2 linked regions of the Latilactobacillus sakei subsp. sakei DSM 20017 = JCM 1157 genome follow. The protein of the gene in region 1 interacts with the protein of each later gene in a pairwise test. Links are inferred from orthologs where the notes say so. Each region holds a gene or a part of one and is shown on either strand. Other genes may lie near its edges.

Evidence for each region.
Region 2: the proteins of recJ (region 1) and LEUCM_RS08350 interact in binary tests that used the Escherichia coli proteins (3 or more experiments, as listed by UniProt). The link is inferred for Latilactobacillus sakei subsp. sakei DSM 20017 = JCM 1157 from one-to-one orthologs.

What each region holds. Positions count from the first base shown.
Region 1 is NZ_AP017929.1:1,167,341-1,183,858, reverse strand. The notes cover bases 7,815-10,798. They hold recJ (single-stranded-DNA-specific exonuclease RecJ), read right to left. Parts: upstream 10,471-10,798; coding sequence 8,158-10,470; downstream 7,815-8,157. Other genes in these bases: galE (UDP-glucose 4-epimerase GalE), read left to right, coding at 10,615-10,798; LEUCM_RS05910 (adenine phosphoribosyltransferase), read right to left, coding at 7,815-8,134. Outside these bases: LEUCM_RS05950 (tRNA1(Val) (adenine(37)-N6)-methyltransferase), read right to left, coding at 1-575; LEUCM_RS05945 (lysophospholipid acyltransferase family protein), read left to right, coding at 697-1,320; LEUCM_RS05940 (alpha/beta hydrolase), read right to left, coding at 1,382-2,317; LEUCM_RS05935 (ABC transporter ATP-binding protein), read right to left, coding at 2,500-4,290; LEUCM_RS05930 (ABC transporter ATP-binding protein), read right to left, coding at 4,292-6,037; LEUCM_RS05925 (YneF family protein), read right to left, coding at 6,179-6,409; LEUCM_RS05920 (DUF896 domain-containing protein), read right to left, coding at 6,490-6,732; transcriptional repressor LexA, read left to right, coding at 6,867-7,481; more of LEUCM_RS05910, read right to left, coding at 7,616-7,814; more of galE, read left to right, coding at 10,799-11,607; LEUCM_RS05895 (DUF1304 domain-containing protein), read left to right, coding at 11,693-12,058; LEUCM_RS05890 (heavy metal-binding domain-containing protein), read left to right, coding at 12,075-12,401; LEUCM_RS05885 (WxL domain-containing protein), read right to left, coding at 12,452-14,287; LEUCM_RS05880 (LPXTG cell wall anchor domain-containing protein), read right to left, coding at 14,277-14,672; LEUCM_RS05875 (WxLIP family cell surface protein), read right to left, coding at 14,662-15,705; LEUCM_RS05870 (WxL domain-containing protein), read right to left, coding at 15,826-16,437. UniProt on the Escherichia coli protein: Single-stranded-DNA-specific exonuclease.
Region 2 is NZ_AP017929.1:1,665,828-1,682,287, forward strand. Bases 4,300-7,225 are described here. They hold LEUCM_RS08350 (DNA topoisomerase III), read right to left. Parts: upstream 6,836-7,225; coding sequence 4,763-6,835; downstream 4,300-4,762. Other genes in these bases: LEUCM_RS08345 (DNA/RNA non-specific endonuclease), read left to right, coding at 4,300-4,637; LEUCM_RS08355 (PTS sugar transporter subunit IIA), read right to left, coding at 7,012-7,225. Also shown: galT (UDP-glucose--hexose-1-phosphate uridylyltransferase), read right to left, coding at 1-347; UDP-glucose 4-epimerase GalE, read right to left, coding at 358-1,350; LEUCM_RS08335 (galactokinase), read right to left, coding at 1,376-2,542; more of LEUCM_RS08345, read left to right, coding at 3,783-4,299; more of LEUCM_RS08355, read right to left, coding at 7,226-7,419; LEUCM_RS09870 (hypothetical protein), read right to left, coding at 7,435-7,575; LEUCM_RS08360 (TetR/AcrR family transcriptional regulator), read right to left, coding at 7,896-8,438; ileS (isoleucine--tRNA ligase), read right to left, coding at 8,610-11,396; LEUCM_RS08370 (DivIVA domain-containing protein), read right to left, coding at 11,628-12,452; LEUCM_RS08375 (YlmH family RNA-binding protein), read right to left, coding at 12,486-13,274; LEUCM_RS08380 (YggT family protein), read right to left, coding at 13,276-13,560; LEUCM_RS08385 (cell division protein SepF), read right to left, coding at 13,561-13,995; cell division protein FtsZ, read right to left, coding at 14,011-15,249; cell division protein FtsA, read right to left, coding at 15,277-16,460.

The sequences.
Region 1 (16,518 bases):
CGGACACGCTTGGGTTCCATGCGTGCTGCCCGTAATTCATCACAGATTTCTAGGAAGCGTTCTGGACGGTGCACGAGATATCCTTTACCATTCATCTTCAACAAACCACTCATTGTTTGGACCACGGTTCTTAAATCCGTCGCAATTTCGTGGCGTGCTAAGGCTAGATGTTCATTAGGATTCTTTTGACTATTAGGCGCCACCTTAAAGTACGGCGGATTACAGGTCACAATATCGACGCTATCTTTTTTAATAACGGTCGTTACGTCTTTTAAATCCATATTTAAAACACGCAGCTGTTCCGTCAACGCGTTTAGTTCGATTGAACGTTGTGCCATATCTGCCAAGCGTGGTTGTAATTCAACCCCTACAATTTGACCGTTTGTTTTGGGGCTCATAAATAGGCCCACCGCCCCATTACCAGCGCATAAATCAACAATCAGGCCTCGCTTGGGCAATTGCGCAAAATCAGCTAATAAGACTGCATCCATTGAATAGGAAAAGACGGATGGGCTTTGAATAATTTGAATATCTAATCGGAATAACTGATCAATTCTTTCATCTGCTTTTAACATACTACTTTCAACCCCACTTGTATTTAGCCCATATTATAACAAAGACCAGCGTTATTTGGTATAATAGCTAGGTAGTTCGTTAAATCGCCTTAAAAAAGGTTTTTTGAAAGGAATTAAAATTATGTTTTTCTCATTTGCCCGCTTCATCGTGCGAATTCTTGCCTGGTTACTTAATGGCCGAATCAACGTTGAAAACAAATCAGCTTTACCAGAGGGCACCTACGTTTTAGTTGGCCCCCATCGGACTTGGTGGGATCCCATCTTCTTCGCACTTGCTGCAAGCCCTCGTAAGTTTACGTTTATGGCTAAAGAAGAATTATTCAAAAATCCAATCTTACGTTTTATCTTGAAACACGCCAACGCGTTTCCTGTTAATCGTCAAAATCCCGGCCCCTCAGCGATTAAAACACCGGTTAAAGCCCTACGTTCAAAGGACTTATCTTTAATCATGTTTCCCACTGGTAGCCGCTATTCAAGCGAATTAAAAGGTGGCGCAGTGGTCATTGCTAAAATGGCGCGGGTCCCATTAGTCCCCGCCGTTTATCAAGGCCCCTTGAAATTTTCAGACGTCTTAAAACGTAAAAAGATTACGATTCGTTTCGGCGAACCAATTCCAGTCGACCCTAAACTTAAATTAAACGACGAAAACCTGACAATGATTGGTGATCAAATGCAAGCCGCTTTTGATCAAATCGATCACGACATCAATCCTGATTTTAAATATGAGATTGACGATCACAAATAACACAAAAAAAGACGCGCGCCAACGATGAAGATTTATCGTTGACGTGCGTTTTTTTAATACTCTATTTTTCCCAATACTGATCCAAGAATTTTGCGACCTTATTGCGATAAGCTGTTGGTTGCTTGGCTAATGCTTCACCATGGCCTGCATCTGGCACAACCCATAATTGCTTAGGCGCATTAGCGGCTTTGTAATTTTCGTAAACCATCTTGGTTGGTACAAATTTATCTTTAGCGCCATGAATCAACATGATTGGTAATTTTGACTTAGCGAGACTCTTGGTTGCGTCTCCTTCGCTAAAGTTATACCCAGCACGGACCCGCGCCATCAAGTTAGTGGTATAAAATAGTGGGAACTTCGGCAAACCAAACAAATCGTTGAGTTGATAGGCCAACTCACCTGAGATACTGCTGTACCCACAGTCTTCAATCACTGCTTTAACCTGTTTAGGAAGCTTTTCGCCAGCAGTGTACATCACAGTGGCGCCGCCCATGCTAACCCCGAAGAGTGCAATTTGGCTATCTTGACCATTTTTGGCAATCACTTGTTTGATCCATTTAACGTAATCTAAGCGATCTGGCCAACCATAGCCAATATAATCCCCTTCCGATTCGCCGGAACCACGGTCATCAGGTGCCAATACGTTGTACCCCAAGTCATGATAGAGATGAATATAGCGCGCCATATCCTCTTTGTAGCCCATATAGCCGTGTGCCACAACGATTGTTTTAGTTGTTTTCTTAGCAGCTGGTACGTAAATCGCGTCTAGCTTAAGATCATCAGTCGCTGACTTTTGATACCACTTCACTTTATCGGCTTTTGCCAACCATTTCTGATTGTCGCGATAAAACTTGCTAGGCTTGCCATTATTCAAGAATGACTTTTGCCCTGGTACGAAAGCATATTGATACATATACAGCGTTGCGCCAAAGACACCAATCACAATTAAAATAACAACGCTTATTAAAGACCATTTAAGCCAGCGTTTCTTTTTCATCTTCTAAAAATCCTCCTGGTTATTCCAAAATGTACTAAACGTGCTTGTTGAAATTGCTTCTTCCGCTTAACCTAATCTAAACGTGTGCTATAAGTCATATCCTTGCGGTTAACGCCGAATGTCAAACGATGGCTTACAGTCATCATTCGCCACTCTCTGTTAATCCTCAGGATATAACCGACTTATAGCCCACTCTGTCCATTTTGTAATTGATACATTTCATAATAGCGGCCCTTTTGTGCAACCAAGCTATCGTGATTGCCCCGTTCGACAATTTGACCTTGATCCAAGACGAGAATTAATTCTGCGTCACGAATTGTTGATAACCGATGGGCAATCGCAATACTAGTCCGTCCCTGTCGCAAGCGAGCGAGACCGGTTTGAATTACTGATTCCGTTTCGGTATCAATGTTGGCAGTCGCTTCATCTAAGACCAGAATCTTCGGATTGGTCACTAATGTTCTGGCAAATGAGAGTAATTGTCGTTGGCCACTCGAAAATTGTGCGCCACCTTCAATCACTCGTGCATGGTATTGGCCTGGTAATTCCTTAATAAATTCATCCGCTTGAACAAATTCAGCAGCGGCTTGAATCTGTTCATCCGTAATTTCATCGTTAAACAAGCGAATATTAGAAGCAATATCCCCGTAAAACATGAACGCATCTTGTAAAACCAAGCCCATTTTACGCCGTAGTTCTGCTGTTTGAAAGCTGCGGATATCTTGACCGTCAATTAAAATTTCGCCTTCATAAAATTCATAAAAGCGCATCATGACGTTGATAATCGAACTTTTACCAGAACCGGTATGGCCCACTAGTGCAACCGTTTGGCCCGGTTCAACGACAAACGAAATATCATGGAGAATTTCATGCTTGCCATCATATGAAAACGACACGTGTTTGAACTCAACGCGGCCATCGGTAATTTGACTAGCAGCATCTGCATCTTGGGCTGGTGCAAATTCCGTTTGATCCAGAATTCTAAAAATACGACGCCCGGCAACCATCCCATCTTGTAATGAGGATAATGAATCCATCATATTGGTCATCGGATTGAAAAAGTTGCTAACGTACGTCGTAAAGGCATAAACCAATCCAGCCGCAACAAAACTATGCAACGCTGTAAGCCCGAATAAAGTTAAAACAACCACTAATGCCAGTGTATACAGCAAGTTAACGACCGGTGCTAACAATAAAGAATTAGTCCGAATCATTGCTTCTCTTGTTTTAAGATAATCTTCGTTAACCGATTCAAATTCGGCTGTGAGTCGTTTTTCTTGGCGGAACTGTTGAATAATTGTAATCCCTTCAATCGATTCGTTCAACTTAGTGTTCAATTGACTCAACTTTTCACGCATATGCCGATAAACCTTGGCACTATAACTGCTGTAATACCAAATAATGACTAATAAAATTGGTAAAAAACCAGCCGTTGCTAGTGCAATCTTCGGTGATAATAACCACATCGCAATGAACGCGGAGATAATTGAAAATGAACCCACTAATAATGATAGGAACACATTCCAATAATCAATTAACGTCATCGTATCATTGGTAACTCGCGAAACAATTGATCCAGCAGGTGTTTGATCAAAATAACGCATGCCCAAACGATGCAACTGACGAAAAAGATCACGGCGCACATCTTCCATCGCGCGTTCTGATCCCATTCCAAAGAGGAAAGATTGGGCAAACTGCGTGATAGCTTTCAAAATAACCCCTAAGGCATATAACCCAGCAACCCCTAGCAAAATTTGAGTTGTCGCTGTTTGTTTCGTTAAGTAACGATCCATAAAAACTTGTAATAAGCGCGGCAACAAAATGTTAATCGTTGCTAAGCCCGCTGCTGCGATGATTGCGCCGATAAATTGTTTCTTATAGCGCTTGGTATAACCAAAAAGTCGTTTCATAATTTGAAACTGTTCTTTAGTCGATATCTTTTGTGACCATTCAGATTGATACTTTTGTGCCATCCTATTGGCCCCCCATCGCTTGATTTAATTGTTGTTTAACCCACATTTCAGCATACCACCCTTGTTGGGCTAATAAGCTGTCGTGCGTGCCACGTTCGGCAATCGTTCCGTCATCCATAACAATAATCTCATCAGCGTGCATTACACTACTGAGTCGATTAGCGGTAATAATTGTCGTTTGATTTGCCCGTAGCGTCTTAAGATTCATTAAAATTGCTTCTTCAGTCTTCGCATCGACCGCGGACAATGAATCATCTAAAATTAAAATTTCAGGATCAGTCATTATTGCCCGGGAAATAGCAATTCGCTGTTTCTGTCCACCTGATAATGACACGCCACGTTCACCAACAACTGTGTCGTAACCTTGTGCAAACGTTAAAATATCTTCATGAACCGCACCAGAACTAGCCGCTGCTTCAACGGCCTCTTGTTCCTTTTCAAAATCCGCGAACCGAATATTATCGCGAACATCCGTTGAAAACAAAAAGTTGTCCTGTGGCACATAGCCAATACTATCGAGTAATGCATCTAATGTGTAATCCCGAATATCGTGCTGGTTAATCTTAATTTGGCCCTGATATTGATCATATTCTCGTAACAGCAACTTGATCAAAGTACTTTTACCAGAACCAACCTTCCCGACAATTCCCAGTGTCTTTCCTTGTGGCAGTTGGAAATGCACATTCGTTAAAGTTGGTGTTTGTTCTTCAGGATAGGAAAATTGTTGAATGGCATAGTCGATATCACCAGTTGCCAACGTTTGAATGGCATCTGGCTTTTCAATAATCGTGCTGGTTTCTTTTAATAATGATTCAACCCGATCATAACTGGCATTGCCACGTTCAAGCACATTGAATAAACGACCAATCGCAAACATTGGCCAAACTAAGGCTGCGATATAACTGATAAAAGCAATCAATTGGCCAATTGTAATACTGTGGTTCATGACCAACGTTCCACCATAAATAATTGTAACGAGGTACGTTAGCCCGATAATTAAACTAATCGCTGGATCAAATAAACCATCGATAAAGTTGACGCGCTTGTTAATCGCAATTGTCTTCGTCACAATTTGGTCGAAATCATCGATATCCGCTTCTTCTTGACCAAACGTTTTTAAAACTTTGATCCCAGAAACACTCTCTTGCGTCTTATCATTTAATTTCGAAAAGGCTGCTTGTGATTCTCTAAAAGCGGTATGCAAATGCGTCCCTAAGCGTCCTGAAGCCACTGCTAATAATGGCATTGGAATCAAGGCCATTAATGTTAGCCGCCAATCGACAAAAATAATCATCGCGATGATGGTCGTCCCACCCGTAATAATCGAATCCGCAAACGTTAAAATACCGGCGCCCGCCACTTGTTGAATCGCGGTTAAATCATTGGTCGCATGGGCCATCAAATCGCCAGTCCGGTGTTTCTGGAAGAAAGTTGTGTCCATCTTCATAAAATGCCAGAACAAACGACTCCGCAATGTCCGTTCTAACTTGGCTGCGCCACCCCAGATACGAGTCCGCCAACCATAGCGAAAGAGATATTGTAAAATCGCGGCTGCTAATAAGACCCCAATCCACATTAATAAGACCGATGCCTTCAACTTTCGGGCAGCCATTAAATCAATTAACGTCCCAATCACTTTTGGTGGCACGATTTGCACAATTGCAACTAGGACTAAAAAAATAACCCCTAATATATAGCGGCGATATTCTTGTTTAAAATACCAGCCTAACTTCTTAAATATACCCATAAAATATCTCCGTCTTCAAAATTAGATAATCCTCATTATAGCAATCTTAGTTCAGTGGGACAATTATTTCTCTTCCAATAAAAAGAGGGTTCCATACAAAAATAAGTTTTTGTACGAAACGCCTCTTTAATTAAGTCATGTTTATTTTTTGCTACGTTTTTGTTGTGCTTTCATTGAGCTCATCATCTGGTTTAATTTCTTTTCAGATGGTTTTTGCCCCATTTGCATCATCATAGCTTTCAACATATCTTCATTAACTGGTGGATTTTCTTCGAAATATTTCTTCATGTAAGCACGTGCGCCGAAAAAGCCAGCAACTGCACCTAATAATGCCCCAATGACAAAAATTAATACGCCTATTCCAATATTCATATCTTATGCACCCCTTCCTCATTCAGTTCACTTAAATATTCTACACATTATTGCACTAAAAAGAAAGCGGAATTCCTAGATTAATCGTCACGTAAACCCTTTTCACGTTGGATGTCCTTCACTTTTTCAGGTGTGACTTCCTTACCTTCTTTATCATAAACTTGTAGCATCTCAACTTGTGAACGGAAACTAGAACGGAAATCCTTCAAATAAGCGTCCCGTAGTTCTTGACGTTCCGCTGTTTCTTCGGGTGTTAACCCTTCTGCCTTTGCTTTATGTGCTAATTCATTGATACGATCGAGTCGTTTTTGATCCATTGCCATCATCGGCCTCCAAATTTAAACTTTTATCCTATTTTGGACTAAAATGCTCAAAATGTCAAAAAATACGAACACTTGTTTGAAATCCGCCTATAAATATGCTACTATATGCTTAATAGAACGAATGAGGTGCGCTTATGACTAAAACTGAATCCAAACAATTAGAGGTCTTACGTTTTATTCACGAACGTGTTCAAGACAAAGGTTACCCACCAACGGTCCGCGAGATTTGCGAAGCCGTTAATTTATCGTCCACTTCTACTGTCCATGGCCATTTAGCCCGACTTGAGAAGAAGGGCTTATTACAAAAGGATCCCACTAAGCCACGGGCGATCGAGTTAACGCCCGCTGGCCTAACGGCAATTGGGGCGACACCCCAGAAAATCCCAGTATTAGGGGTGGTTACTGCCGGTGTGCCTATCTTAGCAGTTGAAGAAGCAACTGATTACTTCCCGCTTCCACCTAGTTTGCAAACCGAACAAGATTTGTTCATGCTAACAATTCGTGGTGAAAGTATGATTAACGCCGGTATCTTAGATGGCGACGAAGTTATCATTCGCAAGCAATCAACCGCCGATAATGGCGATATTGTCATTGCGATGACTGCCGAAGATGAAGCAACCTGCAAACGGTTCTTCAAAGAAGCAGATCACTATCGTCTCCAACCAGAAAACGATACGTTTGAACCAATCATTTTAAATGAAGTCAGCATTCTAGGGAAGGTCGTTGGCCTTTACCGGGATCGCATGTAATAAAAAAAGAAGTTCGCTTAGGCGAACTTCTTTTTTTATCTGTTTCTCTTTAACGTGCTTTCATCAACTACTTTCTGCACTTTGCTATATCAGTCAAATGTTCAAAAGCAACCTGTTGATGGCGCACTTCTTTATTAGTATTCCATTAATTTGAAAATATCATAGTCCTTAATCTTTTCACGGCCGTTTAAGTCCTTCAATTCGATGAAGAAGGCTGTCCCAACAACGATACCACCTAGTTCTTCAACCATTTTGATTGTTGCGGCAATTGTGCCACCGGTTGCTAATAAGTCATCTGTTACTAAGACTTTTTGGCCTGGTTTAACCGCGTCTTTATGCATATATAATGTTGATTTACCATATTCTAAACCATAGCTAGCTGAAACTGTTTCGCGTGGCAACTTACCCTTCTTACGAGCAGGTGCAAAACCGACACCTAATTTGTAAGCAACCGGGCAGCCAACAATAAAGCCCCGGGCTTCAGGGCCAACGATCATTTCAACGCCTTTGTTCTTAGCGTATTCAACAATTTTATCCGTTGCTGCTGCGTATGCTTCACCATCGGACATCAAAGGTGAGATATCACGAAAAGTAACGCCAGCCTCCGGAAAATCCGGAACACTTGCGACATAATCTTTAAAGTTGATTGACATATATAATTCGCTCCTTAACTCTTTTAGCGATTTGCTACTGCTGGGAGAGTTGCTAGCCAGTCTTTCACCTCGGTAAAGGTTGAATAAACAAGCTGTTTTTCCATTTCAATTTTAGCTAATCGTTTTTGATAACTTGGTGCACTTTCCAGTGCATGCTTTTCAGGTTGTAACTCGGCCGTAATCAGACCACGTTCTATTCTAACAAATCCGAGGTCAAAAAACACCTGCAACATGAAAATCATTAACGGTAATTGTAATTTTAAATACGCTGCTAATTCTGCTAACCGCGCTTTTTCAATATTTGGATGTTTCCGCAAGTAAACTAAGAAAGTCGCAAACTGTTGTTTTGTCGGCATTCCTTCTAAATAAGCAGAGTGTTTAGCATAAAAAATCAAGCTTAATTTAGCGGCCTGTTGTTGTTGATAAAATTGTTCAAAAGCAGTTAAATCAGCTGGTTCATCAACTACAATTAGCTCTTGGCTAGTAGCAACTTGTTCATCGGTCGCTAACAGCGCCTGACTCCCTGCCGGTAAATAAGACTGCAGTTGCTCGCGCATTTTATCATTAAAAAAGACGTAGTCGCCTGTTGATTGGAATAATTGCTTCGTCAGACGATTGCTGCGTTGATCAAGTACGACTTGCCCACTTGTAGCAAGGTCTTTTACCATTAATTGCAACGTTGTCTGGCCACGCCAAGTATTCTCACTCAAACTCCCGACTAATTTCACATCTTCAGCGGCAGTTAAATCGGGCATCAAAGCCCCTTTATTGAAAGCTAAAACTGCTAATTGTTGTTGTTGATCGACCGCCATCATCTTCAAATGCTTCTGATCAGCACCGATTTGTTTGACATCGGCTAACTGGGGCGCGCTAAGTTCAATCAACGGTTCTGGATTATCACTGCCAAAAGGTGCCAGTTGTTGCAATGCTTGATATAAATCAGGCGTAATATCAGCTAGCGTCAGCGCCAAATCAACTGGTAATGGTTGGCGTCCTGTTAAATCTAACTGATTAACTTGCGCATACTCGTTCATTGCAGTTTGAATCAACGCTAATTGATCAACCTTAGCGGTCAAGCCAACTGCCATGTGATGGCCACCAAAATGAACCAATAATTCACGGTGTGCATCTAACGCTTTAAATAAATGGAAAGCTGTCACACTACGGCCAGAGCCTTTAGCTAAGCCAGTTTCCGGGTCAATCGTCAAGACTAAGGTTGGTTTACCGGTCTGTTCAACAACATGACTAGCCACAATCCCTAGAACCCCTTCATGCCAACCTTCGTGGGCAATAACTAAGGTGGCACTCGCTTGATTTTCCGGTGTTTCAGCAATTGTCATTGCCGTTGCCGTAATTTCTTGCACTAGCCCTTGGCGTTTTTTATTTTGTTGTTCAATAAATTGGGCCTGTTCAACCGCTTCTTCGTCATCAAGCGTCGTTAACAATTGCACACCAAGGGTCGCATCACCTAAACGACCAATTGCGTTTAAACGGGGACCAATCCCAAACCCAATGTTAGTGGCATCTAGTGTCGCTTGTTCTAAGCCAGCTGATTGACACAATGCGACCAAACCTGGTCGATCGGTATTTTGTAATTGTTGTAAGCCTAAACTAACCAACGTCCGGTTTTCATCGACTAAGGGGACGATATCACAAACCGTCCCGATTGCGGCTAAATCTAATTTATCGTAAGGAATCTCTTCTAATAAAGCAGTCGCCACTTTAAACGCCACACCGACCCCACAGAGTTCGCCAAAAGGATATTGCCCTTCTGGATGTCTGGGATGCACAATCGCCACTGCGTTGGGTAATTCTGATGGTAATTCATGGTGATCGGTCACGACCACGTCAACACCGTGTTCTTGCGCGTAAGCGATTGGTTCTAAGCCACTCACCCCGTTATCGACGGTCACAATTAATTGGGTGCCATTTTCAATCAAGCGTTTATAAGCTTCTAAATTAGGACCGTAGCCATCCTTAAAACGATTAGGCACATAGACTTCAACATCGGCACCTAAGTCGTCTAAAGTTTCCTTCATCAAAGTGGTACTTGTGATCCCGTCCGCGTCATAATCGCCATAAATCGTAATTTTTTCGCCGTTCACAATCGCTTCTTGAATTCGATCAATCGCCTTTTGCATATCATGCAAAGCGTATGGATCGTGAAGTTGACCGACATTGGGATTCATAAAATCATTGATCTGCTCTGCATCCCGCAAGCCACGTTGCCACAAAAGTTGGGCCGCAGCCTTAGGTAGCGGATTGTCTTTTGTAATTGTTTGTAATTCATCCTCAGTTGGTACTGGTTTTAATTGCCATTCATATTGTGCTTCCAAATTAATCCCTCACTACTTCCCAGTCATTAACTAAACCGTTATAGCAAAATTTAGCACTTTTCGCCCAACTTCGCCTTTTGTTTAATCCGATAGATGCTATACTATTAAGAGTACACCTGTATTCTCAACTTAGGGGGAAATTCCATGTCAATTCTAGTTTTAGGGGGCGCCGGTTACATCGGTTCCCACACCGTTGATCAATTAATCCAACGCGGCTATGACGTCGCTGTTGTCGATAGCTTGGTAACGGGTCATCAAGGCGCCATCAATCAAAAAGCCCGTTTTTATCAAGGTGATATCCGCGATAAAGACTTCATGCGGACCGTTTTCCAACAAGAAGACGTGACTGGTGTCATTCATTTTGCCGCCTTTTCAATCGTGCCTGAATCAATGCAAGCACCACTTAAATACTTCGATAACAATACTTACGGGATGACCGCCTTATTAGAAGTGATGAATGAATTCGATGTTAAACGCATCGTCTTTTCTTCAACTGCCGCTACTTATGGCGAACCTAAATCAATTCCCATCAAGGAATCAGATCCACAATTACCAACCAACCCTTATGGCGAAAGTAAATTAATGATGGAAACCATGATGAAATGGGCTGACAAAGCTTACGGCATCAAGTTTGTCGCATTACGTTACTTCAACGTAGTTGGCGCTAAGCCAGACGGTTCAATCGGTGAAGATCACCATCCTGAAACTCATCTCTTACCAATCGTCTTACAAGTTGCGGCTGGCAAACGTGATCAATTATCAATCTTCGGTGATGATTACGATACACCAGATGGGACGAACGTCCGTGATTACGTGCACGTTTTAGATTTAGCAGACGCCCACATCTTGGCCTTTGAATATCTTGCTGATGGTCATGACAGCAACGCCTTTAACTTGGGTTCATCAACTGGTTTTTCAAACATGGAAATCGTTGAAGCTGCTCGTAAAGTAACTGGCAAAGCGATTCCACTTGAAATGGCCCCTCGTCGTGCCGGCGATCCAAGTACCTTGATTGCTGCTAGTGACAAAGCTCGCGAAACACTCGGCTGGGCACCCAAATATGATAATATGGAAGCAATTATTGAAACCGCATGGAATTGGCATTTAAACCATCCTAACGGTTACGCTGATCGCTAAACTAAATTAAAGCAGTTCAAACCCTAATGACGGATTTGAACTGCTTTATTTGTTATAATAAAAATGGAACTTAAGGAGGTTCATCATGTCTTTATTCATCACAATTTTAACGAGTTTAATCGCCATCGAACATCTCGGCATTATGGGACTCGAAATGTTCGCTAACGATCAAACAAAAGCCAAGGCCTTCGATATGCCCCTGGATTTCGTTCGGTTGCCCAACACCAAAGTCGCCCTTGCTAATCAGGGAATTTATAATGGGATGCTTGGTGTCTTAATCATCGCCGTCAATTGTTTATTGACCGGTGCCGCTTTAAAAACCGTCTTAGCATTATTAATGTTATACATCTTCATCGTTGCCCTTTATGGCACTTTTACCGCAACGAAAAAGATTTTCTTCTTGCAAGGCTTACCAGCGCTGATCACATTGTTAATAATTTTAATCTTTTAAAAAAGGAGTTTTCATAATGACTAATCAAATTTTAATTACCACTACCGAAACAATTCCGGGCAAACAATACGAAGTGCTCGGTGAAGTTTTCGGCCTCACAACCCAATCTAAGAATGTTTTCAAAAATATCGGTGCCTCACTTAAAAACGTGGTTGGTGGCGAAATTAGAGCCTATACCGAAATGATGACCGAATCGCGCGATGTCGCAATCGACCGCTTGCGCCAAAATGCCATTGAGATGGGGGCTGATGCTGTTGTGATGATGCGCTTTGACTCTGGTTCAATTGGAACGGACATGCAATCAGTCGCTGCCTACGGGACAGCCGTTAAATATATCGACTAATTAAAAAGCCTCGTAATTGATTTAACAACCAATTACGAGACTTTTTTTAGTTATGCTGCTGGTACTTCAGGCTGCGTATTATTTAATGTCCAAGTGATATCACTAGAGAAATTTTCACCAGATTCAATTTGAAGATCTGGATTGGCAGCCATCAATAAGTTACCCGTTACTTGCCAAGCGTTTGATAACTTGGTAGATGCAATCGTTGTTTCACTATTATTATCAACCAATCCTAAATTAGCTCCTCCTGGTAGGCCACTCATATTAACCGTCGTTGTATTCAATCGATGACCAGCTTTAGATGCCATTTTAGTCATCTTTGCCGTTAGTTTCCAACCCGGATTAACTCTAGTATCGGTAATTTTTAACGTGTCACTAACTTCATATGGCTGATTCTGAGTGTTTGTTCCCTTATAAACATCTTTCGCTAAAACATTGCCAAATCTAAAGTTAGGCACTTGATCCAATGTTAACTTACCTAATGAGGGCTCAACTTGTAGTTCGGCCTTATTAGAGACAACGACGACCTTTTCTGCTTTCTTACTTGATTCTTCTTCAGAATCAACACTCGTCGTTAGTGTTAGCTGTGCTTGATACCGCTTACCGCTAGCAGTCGCAGCTGCGGCCTGTTTCATAAACTGGCTATCTTTAGCAAACGTTAACGGTTGTGCCGTATTTAAGTTAGCCAGATTATTAATATCACCGCTACTATTTGTCACGCCACTATTTGCTGGCAACTCAATCGTTTTACCAGTACTATCCATAAAACGCCATGCATAATGCCAAGCACTCGTTGCGCCGGTTGCTTTAACTAAATCACTCAAGCCGTCCACAGACCAACTACCACCGGCATCCATTGCCCGATTATAGGCTGGCAGACCACCAACATAAACATCCTTATTAGCCGCTACATTACCAGCTGCAATCTTAAAGTTAGCGGGAATTCCCGGTACATTAGGATCACGATTGACTTGATTGACGTAATAAGAATCTGGTACATATTGTTTGTCGCTACCCACTTCACCATTACCGGCCATTAAAGATGTTTTTCGACCATTACTTGGTGTAAATTTCAAGAGATCTTTAGCGTTGGCTGCTTGCCAAGTAATATCATCGGTCGAATCGACTGGATCAATAATCGCTCTAGCACCATAATCAACATCCGAATAGATGACTTTAGGTGTACCGTCAGCATTATCCGTATCGGCATTAATCGATTTAGCCGGTTTCGGTTCTGGCGTAATCCCCACTTTCGCTAAATCAGAATAGAAAGTCTTATTAAGGGGCCAGATACCATCTGAAAAACTAAATTGATAATAGTATGTCCCGACACCTAAGTTGCCCGACTTATTTAAAGCATAGTCATTAATATCTAAAAAGCCCAAAGAGCCCATGATCAAAGACAAACCGGTCTTTGCTTTAGGTTGCTTTTTATCTTCAACCCAGTTGTTCTGACTAGCATCCCAGTGCCAACGCCGAACAGTAATGTCTTTTCCTAACCCATTACCTAAGTTCGTTAGGATACTCATCCCTGAGAATTTAGCCTTATCAATATCTTGCAGCGCAAAATAATCTTCTTCTTGCGGCTGACGGCTAAACCCTCTTCTAAAAATTGTTAATAAAAAGCTCCATCCATCTTTTGAAGGTTTATCTGCATTACTAGGTGTGCCAACTGGTTCAGCACTGCGACTAGTTGGTGCTTGCTCACTCGTAGCTGGCTTTTTTGTATTGACATCGATTGATTCTGTTGATGTTTCTTCTTCAGTTTCACTCACACTGGTTGCTGACTCTGATTCAGCCGCCCAAGCGTAATCCGGCACATTAATCAAACTACCGCTGAGCATCATTGCCGCCAAACTCACGTAAATTAGGCGCTTAATTTGCATCGTAGTCCGCCTCCTTCGTATTAGATTGTTGGCGATGCCAGCCAAGTACCAATAGAATCATCGCACTACCGATTAAACTTAATAGTGTACTTTTTATAGCACCCGTTTGTGGTAAACGACCAGTGGCATTTTGGGAACCACTCGCTGTGTAATGAATTTCTTGACCATTTTCCGGTATTGTTGGCTGTGCAACACCACCATCCTGACCATGATTCCCGGGTGGCGTTGGTCTTTTTTGATCAATATGCACCGCAAAACTAGCGGTACTTTGTCCACTATCAATCCGATTAGCTCGTACTGGTTGCGCTACCGTTACCAATAAGAGTATCAGTAACAACAATCCCATCATTAAGCCTTCTTTACGTCCTGATAAACTACTCGTCATGTTCCCCTACACCCCTTTTTCGACCAATTAAATAGGCGACTAATGCTATCACTAATAATAATAAAATCCCTAGAGAACCCCATAACCACCGATTTATCCCTGGTTTTTCTGGATCAATTAGCGTTTTGTTAACTTGTTCCCGTGTCGCACCATCAACCGTAAAATGTTGTTTTAAATTAAAGGTTTTCTTACCCGATACCATTTTGACATGATAGGTATAGTGACCTTTGGGCAAAATTTTATTATTCGTCTCAATTGCATAGTTAAATGTTGAACGCGGTGCCATTGATAATTTTTCCGCGTTCTTCTGATATATTTTTTTAGTTTGATTCTTTTTGGTAATCCAAGCATGCATCTTAATTTGACCAAACATTGTCGGTTCATGATTAGCGATTTGACCAACAACTTGCGGCACCCCACTGGATGAATCCATCTTAGTCTTCGTTAAGGTTAATCGAGGTGTGATTTTCTGATCAAAATCCTGTGTCACAACGATTGGAACAGTCATCGCAAAACTATTTTTAATGCCGAACCCCTTCTTTTGTGGTTCGTTATTCGACGTTCGTTTCACATAAACACTACCAAGAATCGTTCCTTTAAAACCATTTTGGGGTATTTTAACGTTAAAAGTCACTTTTTTTGAAGCACCTGGCGCTAATGTTAAACTTTGTTTGCGGGCCTCTTTTGAGACCAAATCAGGTAACAATGGCGCTTTTGTTTTGACCATTTTTTGATGCGTCGGTGTATAGTCAATACTGCCGCTATTTGACGTTGAGGCGGCTACAAGCTGTGCATTGAAATCATTTGTTTTCTTCGTATTTAAATTTTGCACGTTGACGGTAATTGGATATGTTTGCCCCTTTTCGGCTTTAATTGCGAAATAACCCAAACTAGCATCCGTTTGTCCTAACCCATATTCAGGTGTTACGGTAAATTCAGCACCTTCAGCATGCACCGCTTGCGCAAAACTACCAATCCCCACCAATAAACACATTAAACCTAACATTGTGATTAATACTTTCTTTTTAAACAACTTCGTAGCCTCCTATAAAAATAAGGGGTGGACAAATCACTTTGCCTGCCCCTTATCCAACACATCATTCACTTGATTGACGATGACGATCACTAGCGCCAATGACTCATTATTTCTAGATTAAGCTTCTGGTGCAACTGGGGCTGTTGATGATAAGTTCCAGTTAATTGTTGTTGAGAAAGCTTCATCTTTTGCTAAATCAGCAGCTGGGTTAGCTGCCATTGTCAATTTACTATCGGCAGCTGCCATATTGAATGTATCAACACCATGGGCACCATTACCTTTAACAACTTCAACAGCACTTGCATCATCTTTAATAGCAGTTGCTAAATCTTCACCTAATGAACCAGTAGAAGCTAAGTTCAACGTTGAACCATTTAATTGGTTATCTTTATCGGCAAATTGACCCATATTAGCTGTTAATGTCCAGTCTGATGCACCTAAACGTGTATCAGATACTTCTAAAGTACCGTCTGCTTGTGCTTTTTTACCATTAAACCCAGCATAAATATCACTAGCTTCAATTGTACCGAAGTTAAAACTTGGTACTGATTTTAAAACCAAAGTACCGTTTTCAGGATCCGTTGGGTTAGTTGGATCTTTAGCAACAACCGTAAAGTCTGCTTTTGATGTTTGTGGTGTTACCGCATCAGCTGATGCTGAACCGATTGTCATTGCGGCTGGTGCCACCAATGCTGCTACTGCTACTACTGAGAATAATTTAGTCTTCATAAGATAATTCCTCCAAATATTAATAATTAATTACATTCAATATAGTAGCACGTAATCTATCTTCTAAATGACAAAAAAGGG
Region 2 (16,460 bases), 500 kb from region 1 along the record:
TAGAAATAAGCTAGCGCCTTTTCTGGGTCCTTTTCGTATAACGTCCAAAAACGTTTGTTAACGGCACTTGGCAATGGTGTCACCAAATCCATCAACTTAGCGCCCAAAATATCGCGTTCAGCCGCTAAATCTTGAATACGCTGATGGTCAACTGCCAATTGGACCAATGCTTCTTTCAAGTCAATCAAAGTTGTCGTCTCTTGTGCAACAACTGGTGTCTCATCACCTTCGCCAACTAAGTCGAGGACAACGTTAAATAAATATTGTTCATCTTCAGCCGTATAAGTTGTTTCTGGAAAAGTGCTGACTTTTGTAATAAACTTTTGAATCAATTCTCTTGCTTGCATATTCTTTCCTCTACCGATCTGCATAACCATTAGGATGGTTTAAGTGCCAATTCCATGCGGTTTCAATAATTGCTTCCATATTGTCATATTTAGGGGCCCAGCCAAGCGTTTCACGTGCTTTGTCACTTGCGGCAATCAATGTACTTGGATCACCGGCACGACGAGGGGCCATCGTCACAGGAATTGCCTTGCCAGTCACTTTACGAGCAGCTTCGACAATTTCCATATTTGAAAAGCCAGTTGATGAGCCCAAGTTAAAGGCGTTGCTATCATGGCCGTCTTTGAGATATTCAAAGGCCAAGATGTGCGCGTCCGCTAAATCTAAAACGTGCACGTAATCGCGGACGTTTGTGCCATCTGGCGTATCGTAGTCGTCACCAAAGATTGATAATTGATCACGTTTACCAGCAGCGACTTGCAACACGATTGGTAACAAGTGCGTTTCTGGATGATGATCTTCACCAATTGAACCATCTGATTTGGCACCGACCACGTTGAAATAGCGTAAGGCGACAAACTTGATGCCATAAGCTTTATCGGCCCACTTCATCATTGTTTCCATCATCAACTTACTTTCACCGTAAGGATTAGTTGGCACTTGTGGGTCGGATTCCTTAATTGGAATTGCCTTAGGTTCCCCATAAGTCGCCGCCGTTGATGAAAAGACGATCCGTTTAACGCCGAATTCGTTCATCACTTCAAGTAACGCCGTCATCCCATAAGTATTGTTGTCAAAATATTTTAATGGCGATTGCATTGATTCTGGCACGATTGAAAAGGCAGCAAAGTGAATGACACCACTAACGTCTTCTTGTTGGAAAACGTTGCGCATAAATTCTTTATCGCGTACGTCACCCTTATAAAAACGGGCATTGGCGTTAATCGCTGCCTTATGTCCCGTAACTAAATTATCGACAACTGCGACGTCATAACCGCGTTCAATTAATTGATCAACTGTATGGGAACCGATATAACCGGCACCGCCTAATACTAGAATTGACATATTGAAACCCCTCCTAATTTAATGATTAACCTAACTTCTTAGCACCGTCAGCGATTTCTGCGACATAGAAGCTTGGGGCATAACCAATTTTATCTGTATAAGCTTTAGCAACATTTTCTTCAAAGTTTTCAACTTGGTCTTTTGCAACAATCGCGATGGCACAACCGCCAAAGCCAGCACCAGTCATCCGAGCACCTAAGACGCCAGGTTGTTGCCAAGCTGATTGAACTAATGTATCTAATTCAATCCCTGTTACTTCATAATCAAATTGTAATGACACGTGTGATGCGTTCACTAACTTACCGAAGCGTTCAAGGTCATTGTTCTTGAGGGCTTCTCTAGCCTTCATTGTCCGTTGGTTTTCAGATACAGCATGGCGAGCACGTTTTAATAGGTTTTCGTCTTGTAACATGTATGTTTGTAGATCAAATGTTTCGTTATCTAAATCACCTAATGAGTTGATATCATTCTTAGTTTGTAAAATCGCTAATGCTTTTTCACATTCACTACGACGTTCGTTATATTTAGAATCAGCTAATTCACGACGTTTGTTAGTGTTCATGATGATGATCACGTTGTCTTGTAAGTCGATTGGGACCAAATCATAATCCAAGGTGTTGGTATCAAGTAAAATAGCGTGGTTAGCCTTGCTCATCCCAACTGCGAATTGATCCATGATACCTGAGTTAACACCGATAAATTTATTTTCAACCATCATCCCTGTTTTAACAAGGTCCACACGGTCGATATCTAAGTTGAATTGGTCTTCTAAAATAACACCCATTAATAATTCGATTGAAGCTGACGATGATAAACCAGCACCATTGGGAATATTACCTTTTAAATAAATATCCAAACCATGATCGATTGTATAACCTTGTTCTTGTAAGTAAACAATCATGCCTTTAGGATAGTTGGCCCAGTTGTGTGCTTTTTGATATGATAAATCGCTAAGGTCAAATGAAATGACACCGGCATCTTCGAAGTTGCCTGATAAAAGATTGATTGTTTGGTCTTCACGTTTAGCAACGACTGCGTATGTCCCTAATGTGATTGCTGTTGGGAAAACGTGTCCGCCGTTATAATCTGTATGTTCACCAATTAAGTTGATCCGACCAGGGGCAAAGTAACTTGCTTCAGGTTCCTTGTTGTAGGCTGCTTTAAATGCGGTATTCAATTCTGTCATGTTCATAGTAAATTCCTCCTTTATTAATCGCTTTCATTTTACTAAACATTTACTAAAAAATCAAACTATTTTTTTAACGCGCGCATTATTTTCGGGTAGTATGCTAAACTAGATAGTAGTAAACACTGAATTGAGAGGTGCACCTTGGCAACTATTAAAGATATCGCACAATTAGCTAAAGTTTCAAACGCAACTGTCTCCCGGGTTTTAAATTACGATCAGTCCCTTTCTGTGAGTGATGAAACCCGCCAACGCATTTTTGAAGCTGCTGAAAGCCTTAGCTACACTAAAAATACTAAAAAAATAATAACCATCGGGGCCGCATCGCCATTGTCGAATGGTATACCGCTACAGAAGAATTGGAAGACCTCTACTACCTATCAATTCGCCTGGGCGTTGAAAAGAAGCTGCAAGAACTCGGTTTTGAAGTCACTCGTTTTTTTCAAAACGATCCTTTCGATACCCTTTTTGATGCCGCGGGTGTCATTGTCATCGGTAAATACAGCTTGGGTCAGATTACCCGTTTAAAGAAATTAAACCGCAATCTCGTCTTTATTGATATGAATACCTTAGACTACGAGATTAGTTGTGTCATGACCGATTTCAAAACACCGGTCAAAGCAGTTGTCGATCATTTTATGGCGAGTGGTTTAACGAAAATCGGGATGTTAACAGGCCAAGAAGGCACGTCCGACAATGTTAAATTGGGCACCGACCCCCGCTCAACCCACTTCAAACATTATCTTAAAAAGCAAAACAACTTCCATCCCGAATGGCTACTTACCGGCGATTTCACACCGGAATCTGGTTACCAGCTCATTACACAGTTACTTCATGAACAGGCCGATAACTTACCAGAAGCACTCTTCATCGCTAACGACGCCATGGCGGTTGGCGCACTGCGCGCCCTTCACGAAGCAGCCATCAAAGTGCCTGAGCAACTCAGTTTGATTAGCTTTAATGACACGTCAATCTGCCAATACACGTTCCCAACACTCAGCTCGGTCAAGGTCTACACCGAACGAATGGGCCAATCAGCAGCTGAATTATTAATTAAGCAACTCGACGCGGAACAAGTCATTCCACAAGTCATTACGATTGGGACGTCACTAACATTGCGTAATAGTTCAAAATAATGAGTATGGGGCTGGGACAAAAGTAAATTTTGTCCCAGCCCTTTTTTACCATATCTTATTCCCATTCCACGGTATAATAGTAAAATCAGATAATGTTAGGAGTCACTATTTTGAAAACGAAAAAAATGCGTCGGCTATTATTAACCGTCGCCATCCTTGCGATTGGTTATTTGGGTGGTCGCAATAATATCCTGCAAGATATCACCCAGAAAATCCCCGCCATTACACAATCCACCATACAACAGGCGCAAGTCAGTCCCGATTATCAGGCAATTGCTAACCGCGACTTTGAAAATGGCAGCGCCGCTTATCTTGCCATCAACAACGACAAAAGCCAGTTGACTAGTGCAGATTGGACCAGCGAAAAAATCGATTACGGCCAATTAGATCAACTCAATCGAACCACTTCGGCAACAGCCTATCTGTCTTCCCGCAACCTAGGGAAATCTGAAGGGCGCTCACGCCAAGTTTGGAATCCGACTGGTTGGCATAATCAACCACTGGTCGTCAACGGTCGCCGCATCACACCTCAAAACCGTGGCCACCTGATTGCTTACACCATTAGTTTTAATTTTGATCAAAATGGTCACTTTCAATCGGGGCAGCCAGGTAGTTTAGATAATCCGTTAAACCTGGCGACTCAAACCGAATATAGTAATCAAAAGACAATGCAGATTTTCGAAGAAAAGGTCCGTAACGCACTGGCCGCTAATAAAAAAGTAATCTATAAAGTGACAACCGTCTTTCGTGGTAATGAATTAATGCCCCGCGGTTACTGGGTCCAAGCCATCTCGACAGATGGCACCCTTAATTTCAACGATTATGTCTGGAACATCGAACCCGGCGTCGCCTTTGACTACGCAACCGGTCGTTCTCACTTAGATGCCAACATTCAAGTAAAAGATAATCATCCGATTGTAAAAGGGACAGAAAATACCGTCAATAATATCAAAAATCGATTCTAAAAAAGAAGCAGCCACGGTTAGGTTTTCTAACGGGGACTGCTTCTTTTTATAAATTGAAATAATACTAATTTATATACGAGTTATGTTTATATTCAAATATTAACCGCATACTTTTTTTGAATCCGTTATTTCTCCATTGCCTTGCGCAATGCTGCTGCTAGTGGACTTTCAGCTGGCTCTTCTTCTTGGTTTACTTTTTGAATTAGGCGGCGTTCTTCATGTTTTGAAATTTTCTTCTTACAATCTTTTTTATCGAGCATTTTTTCTGTCGTTCCATCATTCAAGCAACGGAAATAAGCACCGGCTTGTCCTTCAATGATGACCATTTTCTTATGACATTGTGGGCACCGATGGTTGGAAACTTTGGGATCTTTACGACGCCGATAATGACAGTTTGTGCAGACGTAAACCTTGCCGTCACGCGTATTACGCTCCTTCAACGGATGGTCACATTCTGGACATTTCTTGTTGGTAATCGCGAAATCGTGATATTCAGTTTCACTCTTTTTAATCTCAGAAACCAAGGTCTTAGTGGCCGCTTCGATTTCAGTGATGAACGCTTTTTGATTTTCTTGACCACGCGCAATCGCCTCTAATGAATTCTCCCATTTACCGGTCAATTCTGGTGAGACCAATGTTTTATTAACCAATTTCAACAGTTGTTGCCCCTTAGGTGTCACTGCTAAGGAATGGCCACGGCGTTCTAAGAGTTCACTACGCACCAATTTTTCGATAATTTCGGCCCGCGTTGCTGGTGTGCCCAAGCCATAGTGTTCCATCTTACCTAATAAGGTCCCTTCAGTTAAGGGTTTCGGCGCTGATGTTAATTGTTCCTTAATTGAAAAGTCAGCAGGCACCACTGCGCCTTCTTGCCAATCAACACTTGTAGTTGGTGTTTCTTTTGAATCCGCGTGCCAACCTTGTTGAACGACTTTAGTTTGTTTGAAGGTAAAGGTGTGATCACCAAACTGAACAGTCGCTTTTGTAACGGCTGTGACATATTGATCCGCAAACAAGCCCATAAAGCGTTCGACAATTAAACGGTACATCCGCAATTCATCGGTAGATAATTTTTCAGCTCTGACTGGTTCTTCGGTTGGAATTAAGGCGTAGTGATCAGTGACCTTTCGATCGTTGAAAACAGCCGGTTGTTTCACTTTAGCGCCCTGCCCTAAGTATTGTTTGGCGCGCGGATCAAACTTCACTAAGGCCGATAAACGTTCCTTCAATGTGCCTTCAATATCTGTTGAAAGATATTTAGAATCCGTCCGCGGATAACTAACAACTTTATGAATTTCATATAATGATTGAATCAATGACAACGTCTTTTTAGCCGACAAGCCGTACATCGCATTGGCAACTTGTTGTAATTCCGTCAAATCATAAGGCAGTGGTGCAGCTTGTGATTTTTGGCTCGTCTTGACACTAACCACTTTACCTTGTGCCTGCTTCAATTTAGCGACTAGCGTTTCGGCTTGCGCACGGTCTTTTAAGCCCTGTGGTTTAGCCATTTGGAGCGTGGCTTGTTCTTGGCCAACTTTCAATTGAATTGTGTAATATTTTTCAGGTTTAAAACGACTGATTTGTTGCGCTGTTTCGTTCACAAAAGCCAATGTTGGTGTTTGAACCCGACCCGCTGACAAATTATCTTCATATTTCGTCGTTAAGGCCCGCGTGACGTTCAAGCCGATCAACCAATCCGCATGGCCCCGCGCAAGCGCTGAAGCGTACAAATTATCAAACTGCTTAGCTGGTTTCAGATTGGCAAAGCCTTCTTTAATCGCCTTAGTCGTTTGTGATGAAATCCAGAGTCGTTCGACTGGCTTATCAAATTTAATCCATTCCAAAATATAACGGGCAACAGCTTCCCCTTCACGACCAGAATCAGTCGCAATGACTGCCCCTGAAATATCCTGACGATGTGCCAAATGGCTGATAGCCTTTAATTGCCCGCCCGTTTTAGGAAGTGGTTTAAGCCCAATGTGCTTAGGAATGATTGGTAAATCTTCCAAACGCCATTGTTGCCACTCTTTTTTAATATCTTCCGGTAATTGTAATGATAAAAGATGACCAAACGCCCATGTAATTACGTATTGATCGCCTTCAAAATAGGTTTTAGTTTTCTGATTAGTACCTAGAACCTTGGCGAGCTCTTTAGCAACGCTCGGTTTTTCGGTAATGACTAGTTTTTTACTCATTTAAATTCCTCTTAATTAATTGCTCAGATTAGTTACTGACTAATAGTATAACGCATATTGAAAGGGGAATGAACTATAAGCTAATGAGAACAGATTAAAGTTTTACTTTGTATTGACATATCAAAAAAGAGCAAGCCCCTCATCTTTTCCAGATGTTTGGCTTGCTCTTTTTAGTTTTATTCATCGTCTTCAGTCTGGTTACTGAGTTGTTGTTTCACATCATAGGTATTACAAATAGCCGTTTTAATCACTTGTGACATTTGATAATCTGCCTGACCAAGATTTAAATAAAGCTCTAAAATCATTGGTAAGTTCAAACTGGCTAAAATTGTGATGCGCTCATCTGTTAAATAGCGTTCTAGTACGACATTACATGGCATCCCGCCTGGTAAATCAACAACGATTATCACTTCTTGTGCATCTGGTTTAAGCGCAACTTCAATTTGATCACCTAATAACGTCTTACTAATTTCACAATCGAAGGTGATGGCCGTTACATTATCATGCCCGCCGGCAATCATATCTAAACTCGTTAAATAACTTTTGGCCAAATCACCATGACTGACTAATATCAATTGTCTCATTCGCTAATCATCCTTTTATCTGTAAGTTCTGACGGCCTTGGTCCGTTCTGTTTGATCCGTAGTTGTTTTTTGATTAGCTGTATCGGCTAATACGGTCCCCGTGTTTAGTGTACTTAAAACCATACTCGATAATAAAATTGTCTGATAGGCTTTCATAATTTACTCCTCCATTGTTATCACAATACTCAAGATTTTTTTATTATAGCATTCAAAAATGCTTAACAGAGGCCGTTACACGGGTAAAAGAGTCAGTCTAATAACAGTCAATCAAACGACTATAAATCAATTTTTCGTTCAATCATATTGCAACGTAACTATCATAAAAAGCCCGACCAATTGGTCGAGCTTTCCATGATGGTTGTTGCGTTTCCCTTTATTTTGGTACACTCTTAGTTTACCAAATCATGATTTCATCACCACTGACAAACACGCCGTCTTGTTCTAATCCCGAACAAAACGCTTCATTTGTACAGTTGTTATTTCATCAGCCGTTCGATTTGACGTAAATTAAAACAGACGCGCACATCAACGGCCTCGCCAGATTCTTTTAAATTACCTTCAAACCAACGATCAATTTGGTTAATGAGTGCCCCACTGTAAAAGATCTCAAAGTCTTTCAACTCCGAATCAGTATAGTGTGGTCGATATTTTTCAAGTACTTGTTTAAAGACAGTCGTTGTGAAGGATTCAAAGAAAGCACAACGCAGCATTTCATCCGAGAAACGATAGAGATTTAAACAAAATTCAGGATAACGCATAATGAATTGGACCATCTCGTGACAGCCCTCTTCCCAGTGGCCGGCGCAAATCGCCTGCCTCACCAGCGCTAGTACCTCTTGCTCTAATGTCCATCTAAACAGACCACACATCCCATTTGGAAAATGATAATAAAAGGTCGTTCGTGAGACCTCTGCCTGTTCTAAAAACTCAGCGACGGTTAATTTTCGTTGCCGTTTCTTTGATAATAATTGCATTAAAATTAATGCCATATGTTGCTTCATAACTTGTCCTTTCCTCATTTACCCACCCCTTCTTAATTTTTCCTCTTCTAGTTTATCAAAAAAATGATAAGTCATGTTTAAACATTAACAAAGACTAAGATTAATGTAATCGTTATCAAATTTTTCGAACAAAAAAAGCTCAGATTGCCGCAATAACGCGGTATATCTGAGCTTTTTTAAGCATCATGTTTATTTTTCTAAACCTTCAGCAACTGCTTCTGGGTAGTTGGCTGTGACAATCGCAGCACAACGCGCACAAAGCATTGGGAACTTGTCGTCTGAACCGACATCGGTCTTAATCATCCGACAACGATCACAAACGTCACCTTCGGCATGAGCAACACTAACAGCAACGCCGTCAAATTGTGTGGCTTCTGCTGGGGCTTCTACAGCTTGGTCAGCAATTGTTAATTGTGAGACAATCAATAATTGTTTAACGTCAGCATCTAATGAAGCTAATAAAGCAGCATTGGCTTCGTTTGGATAAAGTGTTACGGCAGCTTCTAATGACTTACCGATGACCTTGTCCATCCGGGCCGTTTCAAGGGCTTTTAAGACATCGTCACGAATACCCATGAAAGCATTCCATGTAGCGACTAAGTCTTCTTCACCGGCAAAATGTGCCACTTCTGGCATTTCAGCTAATTGAACGAATTCTTCTGGTTCATGTAAGTAGCTCCAGATTTCTTCAGCTGTATGTGGCAAGATTGGTGTTAATAACTTCGTCAAGGCAACTGCTACTGCATAGAAAACAGTTTGCATGTTACGACGAGGCGCATCATTTTGGCCATCAATATAAACAACATCTTTAGCAAAGTCTAAGTAGAAGGCTGATAATTCGTTCGTTAAGAACATATTGATTGTCTTATAAACTGTGGCAAAATCGTAAGCATCGTAAGCAGCTTTACAACTTTCAATGATTGCGTTTAAGCGAACCAACATGAACTTATCAACTGAGCCTAATTCTGCGTAATCAACTGTGTCTTTGGCAGGATCAAAGTCGGTTGTGTTAGCGATCATAAAGCGCATTGTGTTCCGGATCTTCCGGTAAGCTTCACTGACTTGTTGGAAGTTTTCCATTGTCACTTTCACATCTGAACTAGCATCGACTGAGGCTACCCAGAGGCGGACAATATCTGCACCCATTTGTTTAATGATCTTTTCAGGTAGGATTGTATTCCCAAGTGATTTACTCATCTTACGACCATTACCGTCTAAGACGAAGCCTTGTGAGATAACAGCCTTATAAGGGCTCACTTCGCCAACCGCAACGCTCGTGATTAAACTTGAGTTAAACCAACCACGATATTGATCTGAACCTTCTAAGATTAAGTCTGCTGGATAAGTTAATTCATCACGAGCAGCTAAAACAGCTTGATGTGATGAACCTGAATCAAACCAAACATCCATGATATCTTTTTCTTTTGTAAATTCACCATTTGGGCTACCAGGATGTGTAAAGCCAGCTGGTAATAAGTCTTTAGCATCCCATTCAAACCAAACGTTTGAACCGTGTTCTGCAAAGAGTTGTGCCACACGTTCGATTGTTTCTGGTGTGATGATTTCTGTACCGTCTTCAGCGTAGAAGATTGGTAATGGCACACCCCATGCCCGTTGACGAGAGATAACCCAATCGCCACGATCACGAATCATGTTGTAAAGACGCGTCTTACCCCATTCTGGCATGAATTCAACTTTTTCGATTTGTGCCAAGATTTGATCTCTGAACGCATCGATTGAAGCAAACCATTGTGCTGTTGCTCGGAAGATAACTGGTTTCTTTGTCCGCCAGTCATGTGGGTAACTATGCGTGAAGAAGTCGAGTTTCAATAATGAGCCGTTCTTTTCAAGCGCTTCTATCACCATTGGGTTTGCTTTGTCGTAATAAACACCTTCAAAGCCAGGGGCATCTTCAGTCATAATCCCTTTGCTGTCAACGACTGAAAGCACTGGTAACTTATATTTTGTCCCAGCGTTGTAATCATCTTCACCGTGACCTGGTGCCGTATGCACTAAACCAGTCCCAGTTTCTAATGTCACGTGGTTCCCTAAGATCACCAATGATTCACGGTCATATAATGGGTGGCGGGCTGTCATTAATTCCATGTCAGCACCCTTGAAAGTCTTCAAGATTTCAACTGATTCCCAACCAAGAAGATCAGTCATCTTGTTCAAACGTTCTGCAGCAACAACGTATTTTTGACCGTCAGCTAATACTTGAACATAATCAAAAGCTGGGTTAACAGCAATCCCTAAGTTAGCAGGAATTGTCCATGGTGTTGTTGTCCAGATGATGAATTTTGTGTCAGCATCTAATAAATCTTTACCATCAACAACGTTAAACGCAACGTACATTGATGGTGACTTGATGTCTTTGTATTCAATTTCAGCTTCAGCTAATGTTGATTCTGATGAAGGTGACCAGTAAACGGGCTTCTTACCTTTATAGATATAGCCTTTTTTAGCCATTTCACCGAAGACACGAATTTCTTCAGCTTCGAAATCAGCTGTTAAAGTGATGTATGGATTATCCCAATCAGCAGAAATACCAAGGCGTTTGAAATCTTGGCGTTGCGTGTTGACTTGTTCCATGGCATAGTCGTAACAAAGTTTACGGTAGTCAACAAGGCTCATTTCCTTCCGTTTAATACCCTTTTTAGCCAAGGCTTGTTCGATTGGCAAACCATGTGTATCCCAACCAGGGACAAAAGGTGCGCGGAAACCGTTCATTGATTTGTAACGAACGATGATATCTTTACTTGTTTTATTTAAGGCGTGACCCATGTGGATATTACCGTTAGCAAATGGAGGCCCATCATGAAGTACGAATGATGGTTTACCTTCATTTAATTTTTGCCGTTGTTGATAAAGGTTGTTATCGGCCCAACCTTTTTGCCAATCGATTTCACGATTAGGCAAACCTGCTCGCATTGGGAAAGCTGTCTTACCCAAGTTTAATGTTTCTTTGATACGCATTAAATCACTCCTCAATTTTTTAAAACAAAAAAAGACCCCGCCCCGTATAGGACGAAATCTTCGTGGTACCACCTAATTTTGAGAGTCAAAGACCCTCCTTAAGATGCGTTAACGGGCATTGGCCGTTCCAAACTACTTGATTCATCTGAAAAACAACAAGGTGATACACACTAAATAGAGCATTACCAACCTTCCACCAGTCGTTGGCTCGCTTAAATGTTATTTAATTTGTTAATTCTTGTTATTGTCTGTTAATGGTTCGCTATCGTCTTCTTCGATTGGATTATAGCCATAGCCATTATGAGTTTCTTCTGATTGAATTTCATCATCTAAAGTATCGGCCTTAATGACTGGTTCTTCAGGTGCTTCTTCATCAGCTACTTCTGGTAACTTATCATCAGGGAAAACAATCGTATGGGTTGTTTGATCAGAAAAGTCATCAGTCGTAATATCATCCCATGGTTTAACTACTGTCTCTGAGTCTACTAGATTATGCTTCTTGCTGTCAAGGTCTGTGAGGTCAATTTCTGCAGATAATGCTTCATGACCAGCTAAATCATCTTTAGATAATAGGTCTGTCCATTCGGGGCTCTTAACAACTTCCAATTGTGATTCGAGCATCACTTGTAATCTTTGACGGAAAACGCGTGTTTGTTTCTTCAAATCGTCTGTTTCGATGGCGATTTGTTTAGCACGTTCAGTTGCATCTTCAATAATGTGGTTGGCTTTTTCAGTCGCATCATTCAACATTGATTTAGAATTCTTTTCTGTTTCAGTTTGAATAATTTCAGCTTCTCTTTTAGCATTTTCTTTAACTTTATCGGCTGCTTCTTGGGCCACAATAATTGATTGGTTCAAGGCATCTTTTAATTCGTTAAAGTAAGTGACCTTTTCATCACTTGATTTTAGTTCTGCTTTTAAAGCATCATTTTCATTTAAAACTGATTCGTAATCCTTAATCACTTGGTCTAAAAAGTCATTAACTTGATCAGGATTATATCCCCGCATCTTATTGCCGAACTCTTTGTTATGAATATCTAAAGGTGTTAAAACCATTCTGAAATCCCTCCGTCATTTTCAACATTTCTATTATTTTCTTAGAATACCAAGTGTCACACGGTATTTTTCTTTACGCGTTTGACCATCAATTGATTTGAGCTGAATACGCCCATAGCCACGGACAGAAATAATGTCTAATAAGTCTAATTCAAAATCAGGCTTATCAAAGGCTTGCCAATTCAATTTCACTTTATTACCTTGAACAAGCTCTTTAGCACGTTGCCGTGACATATTATAAACTGCCGCGATAATCGTATCTAGTCGGAATGAACTGACTAATAGCTGTTCAAACTGCCAAGCATCCCTGGGGATAATCAACTCAGTATAGGCTTGTTCTTCAAGGTGAACAGTAACTTTACCAATCTTCGTAATCTGATTCACCACATAGTCAGCCATCTTAGTTGTGACAAAAAATTGCCACCGTTGACCATCCGTCATGATATCACCAAACACGTTTCGATCAATACCAGCGTTGACCAATGTTCCTAAAATCTTACCATGCGAAAGCTGTGCAAATTTAATTGGATAACGAATTTCAAAGAGTTGGATTTCAAAATCGGCTTCCTCAGGTTCAAAATAAGTTGGTGCAATCAACGCACGTTGTCGTTCAGCAGCATTGTAGCCCCCACTGAAATGGTATTTAAGCTCACCCTTTTCACCAATTAAGGTTTGTAGAATGTAAGCCTGTCTAGGATCTAAAAAATCCGTTAATATTGCACGGTATTCAGTTGTTGCTTGTTCAATCCAATCAAGAACTTGTGCAACAAATGGCGCTTCACTTTTTCTAAAGTGCTGATAAACAGCTTCGTTATCAGCCATCTTAGTAATACCTCATGGCTAAGATTTGAATAATCGTCCCTAAGCCACGTTCGACTAAATACAAGACAAAGCCAGCAATGATGGCGGAAAAACCAATACCACCAATTGCTGGTATGATCCGGTCAAAAACCCCTAAGAAGGGTTCAACCAATCTCGCAAGTAGCTGACCTAATTTAGAATCCATCGCACCTGGAATCCAAGTTAATAGACAATAAATAAAGATGATGCCCACATAAATCCTTGTGGCTTGCATTAGGAACATTAATAAATAGATTACAAATTGCACTTAGTTCACCTCAGAATCAAAATCATTTTGATCGATAATATCGGATAGATTACCGTCAATTTCATAGTTTGGTGGCGTGCATAAAAAGATTTGTTCACCGACCCGTTGAATTTCACCATTAATTGCGAAAACTGTCCCGGTCAGAAAATCAATTATGCGTGACGCTTGTGCACCCTCAATTCTCGTAAAATTAACAATAACGGCTTTATTTTCGAGTAAATGCTTACCAACTTTTTTAGCGTCAGAGTAAATACGTGGTTCGCAAAGTACGATTTTATTCATCTTAGCATTGCCTGCGGCGGTCATTGAAATAATATTATCCGGACGTGATGTTGGACTGACTTCATCAGTTGTCTTGGTTCCTTGCAGATCAGTCGAATAATCTTCATCTTCTGTCATGCCGAAAAAATTACTGAAACTAAATTTACCAGCCATCAGTCATCCTCCTAATTATTTACGACGTCGTTTAAAAAATGGGGGTACATCATTGTTATCTTGTTTTGTATCCACAGCGTCACTGTCTACTTGTGCTGTTCGTTTGAAGATGTCGAAGTCTTTCTTTTCAACTTCATCAAATTTTTCAGTAGCTTTCGCTTGTTCGCGTGGATTAGGTTCACGACGCATGTCCCAATTGCCGAAAGGATCGTCATTAGTTGTTTGTTTAGGTGTACTAGGTTGTACAGGTTGACTTGTTGTTTGAGCAGCTTCTGGACGTTTTGGTGTTTTACCATCGTTATCGATCCCAGTTGCAATCACAGTTACGACAACTTCGTCTCCAAGATTTTCATTGATTGATGTCCCGAAGATTAAGTTGACTTCACTTGTTGCAGCTTGTTGAACGATACCAGCAGCATCTTGTGCTTCAAATAATGACAAGTCTGGGCCACCAGTGATGTTTAAGAGGACTTGTTCTGCGCCATCGATTGAAACTTCCAATAATGGTGATGAAATAGCCTTCTTCGTTGCTTCTGCTGTCCGGTTTTCGCCAGTAGCTGAACCAATCCCCATCAAGGCAGAACCTTGGTTTGCCATTACTGTTTTAACATCAGCAAAATCCAAGTTGACATAACCAGGTGATGTGATTAAGTCTGAAATCCCTTGAACCCCTTGACGTAAAACATTATCAGCTTCGTGGAAAGCTTCCAACATTGGTGTCTTCTTATCAACAATTTCAAGTAAACGGTTATTAGCAATAATGACTAATGTATCAACATGTTGTTTTAATTCAGCAATCCCTGAAGCAGCGTTTTTACCACGTTTAGGGCCTTCGAATGTAAATGGACGTGTCACAACACCAACAGTCAATGCGCCTAAGTCTTTAGCGACTTTAGCAACAACTGGGGCTGCACCGGTACCAGTACCGCCACCCATACCACCAGTAACGAAGATTAAATCAGCGCCTTTTAAGGCTTCTGCTAAAACTTCTTCACTTTCTTCGGCAGCTTTTTGACCAATATCAGGTGTTGAACCTGCACCTAAACCGCGTGTCAATTTAGGTCCTAATTGGATTTTTGTTTCTGCTTTTGAATCTTCAAGCGCTTGTACGTCAGTATTAGCCGCGATAAAATGAACGCCTTTAACGCCTTCATCGATCATTCGGTTAACGGCATTGCCACCAGCACCGCCGACACCAATTACTTTAATAACTGCGCCATTGTTTTCTTGTTCCGCATCTAATGAATATTCCATATGCTTTTCCTCCTGTAACGACTAGCCCTATTCAAAAAAGTTACTAAAGAAACTTTTTAGGCCTTCGAATGTATGCTTTGATTCAGTTTTATGTTTCTTTTGTGGTGCTTCTTTAGGTGTCGCTTGAGTCTTAGCAGTTGACTTCGTCGCTGTTTGACGTGCTTCAAATTGCTCGACATTGCCAAGCGCACTTTGAACCAGCCAATCCACTTCCGTCAAGTTAGCTATGTAGTTAATTAAACTTAACCCTTGCGCAAACGAAGGATGACGTAATCCCATTTGATCTGGAATGTAGAGTTTAACAGGGCAATTAAAAACTTCCTGTGCTAAATCAACAATTCCAGGTAAAGCTGTCACACCGCCGGTCATGACAATTCCGCCCGGCATATCGAACGCATTGACTTTATCCAAGGCCGTCTTGAGACGATCAAAGATTTGCATCATACGTGCTTCGATAATTTCAGCTAGTTTCTTCTCAGTGATTTGAATCGGCGCTGTTTGACCCACGACTTCGATTGGAATTTGTTCTTCCTCTGAAGCAACTAGTGAATCCGCATTCCCATAATCACGTTTAGCTTTTTCTGCATTCTCAATTGATGTATTTAAGACCACTGAAATATCTTTGGTGATGTGGTCGCCACCTTCTTGGTCAATTGCAGTAAATTTTAATTGATGATCATGAATAACTGCAGCGGTACTTTGACCACCACCAAGATCAACAATAATTGCGCCAAAGTCTTGTTCCCCATCTGATAACGCTAATTTACCTAATGCTAATGGATTAACGACCAGTTGTGAGAGTTCAAGACCTGCTTTTTCAATACATTTCTTTAAGTTGTGAATCATTGTTTTAGGTGCCGTGAATAAAATTCCTGACATTTCAAGACGCACACCCATCATCCCGCGAGGATCTTTAATTCCGTCAAAACCATCTACAGTAAACTGCATTGGTAAGACCGTTAAAATCTCACGTTCTGGTGGTAAGTTCCGCACTAAAGCGGCGCTTGCAACATCTTGTACATCTTGACTTGTTATTTCTTTTGATTGATCAGAAACGGCGATCATGCCTTGGCATTCTTCAATCTGTAATAGATTAGCTGGAATACCTGCGACAACTTGTGTAATTTCAATATTTGCTTTTTGCTCTGCTTGTTGAACGGCTTGTTGAATAGCGGAAACTGCTTGATCAATATCAACAATTGTGCCGCGAC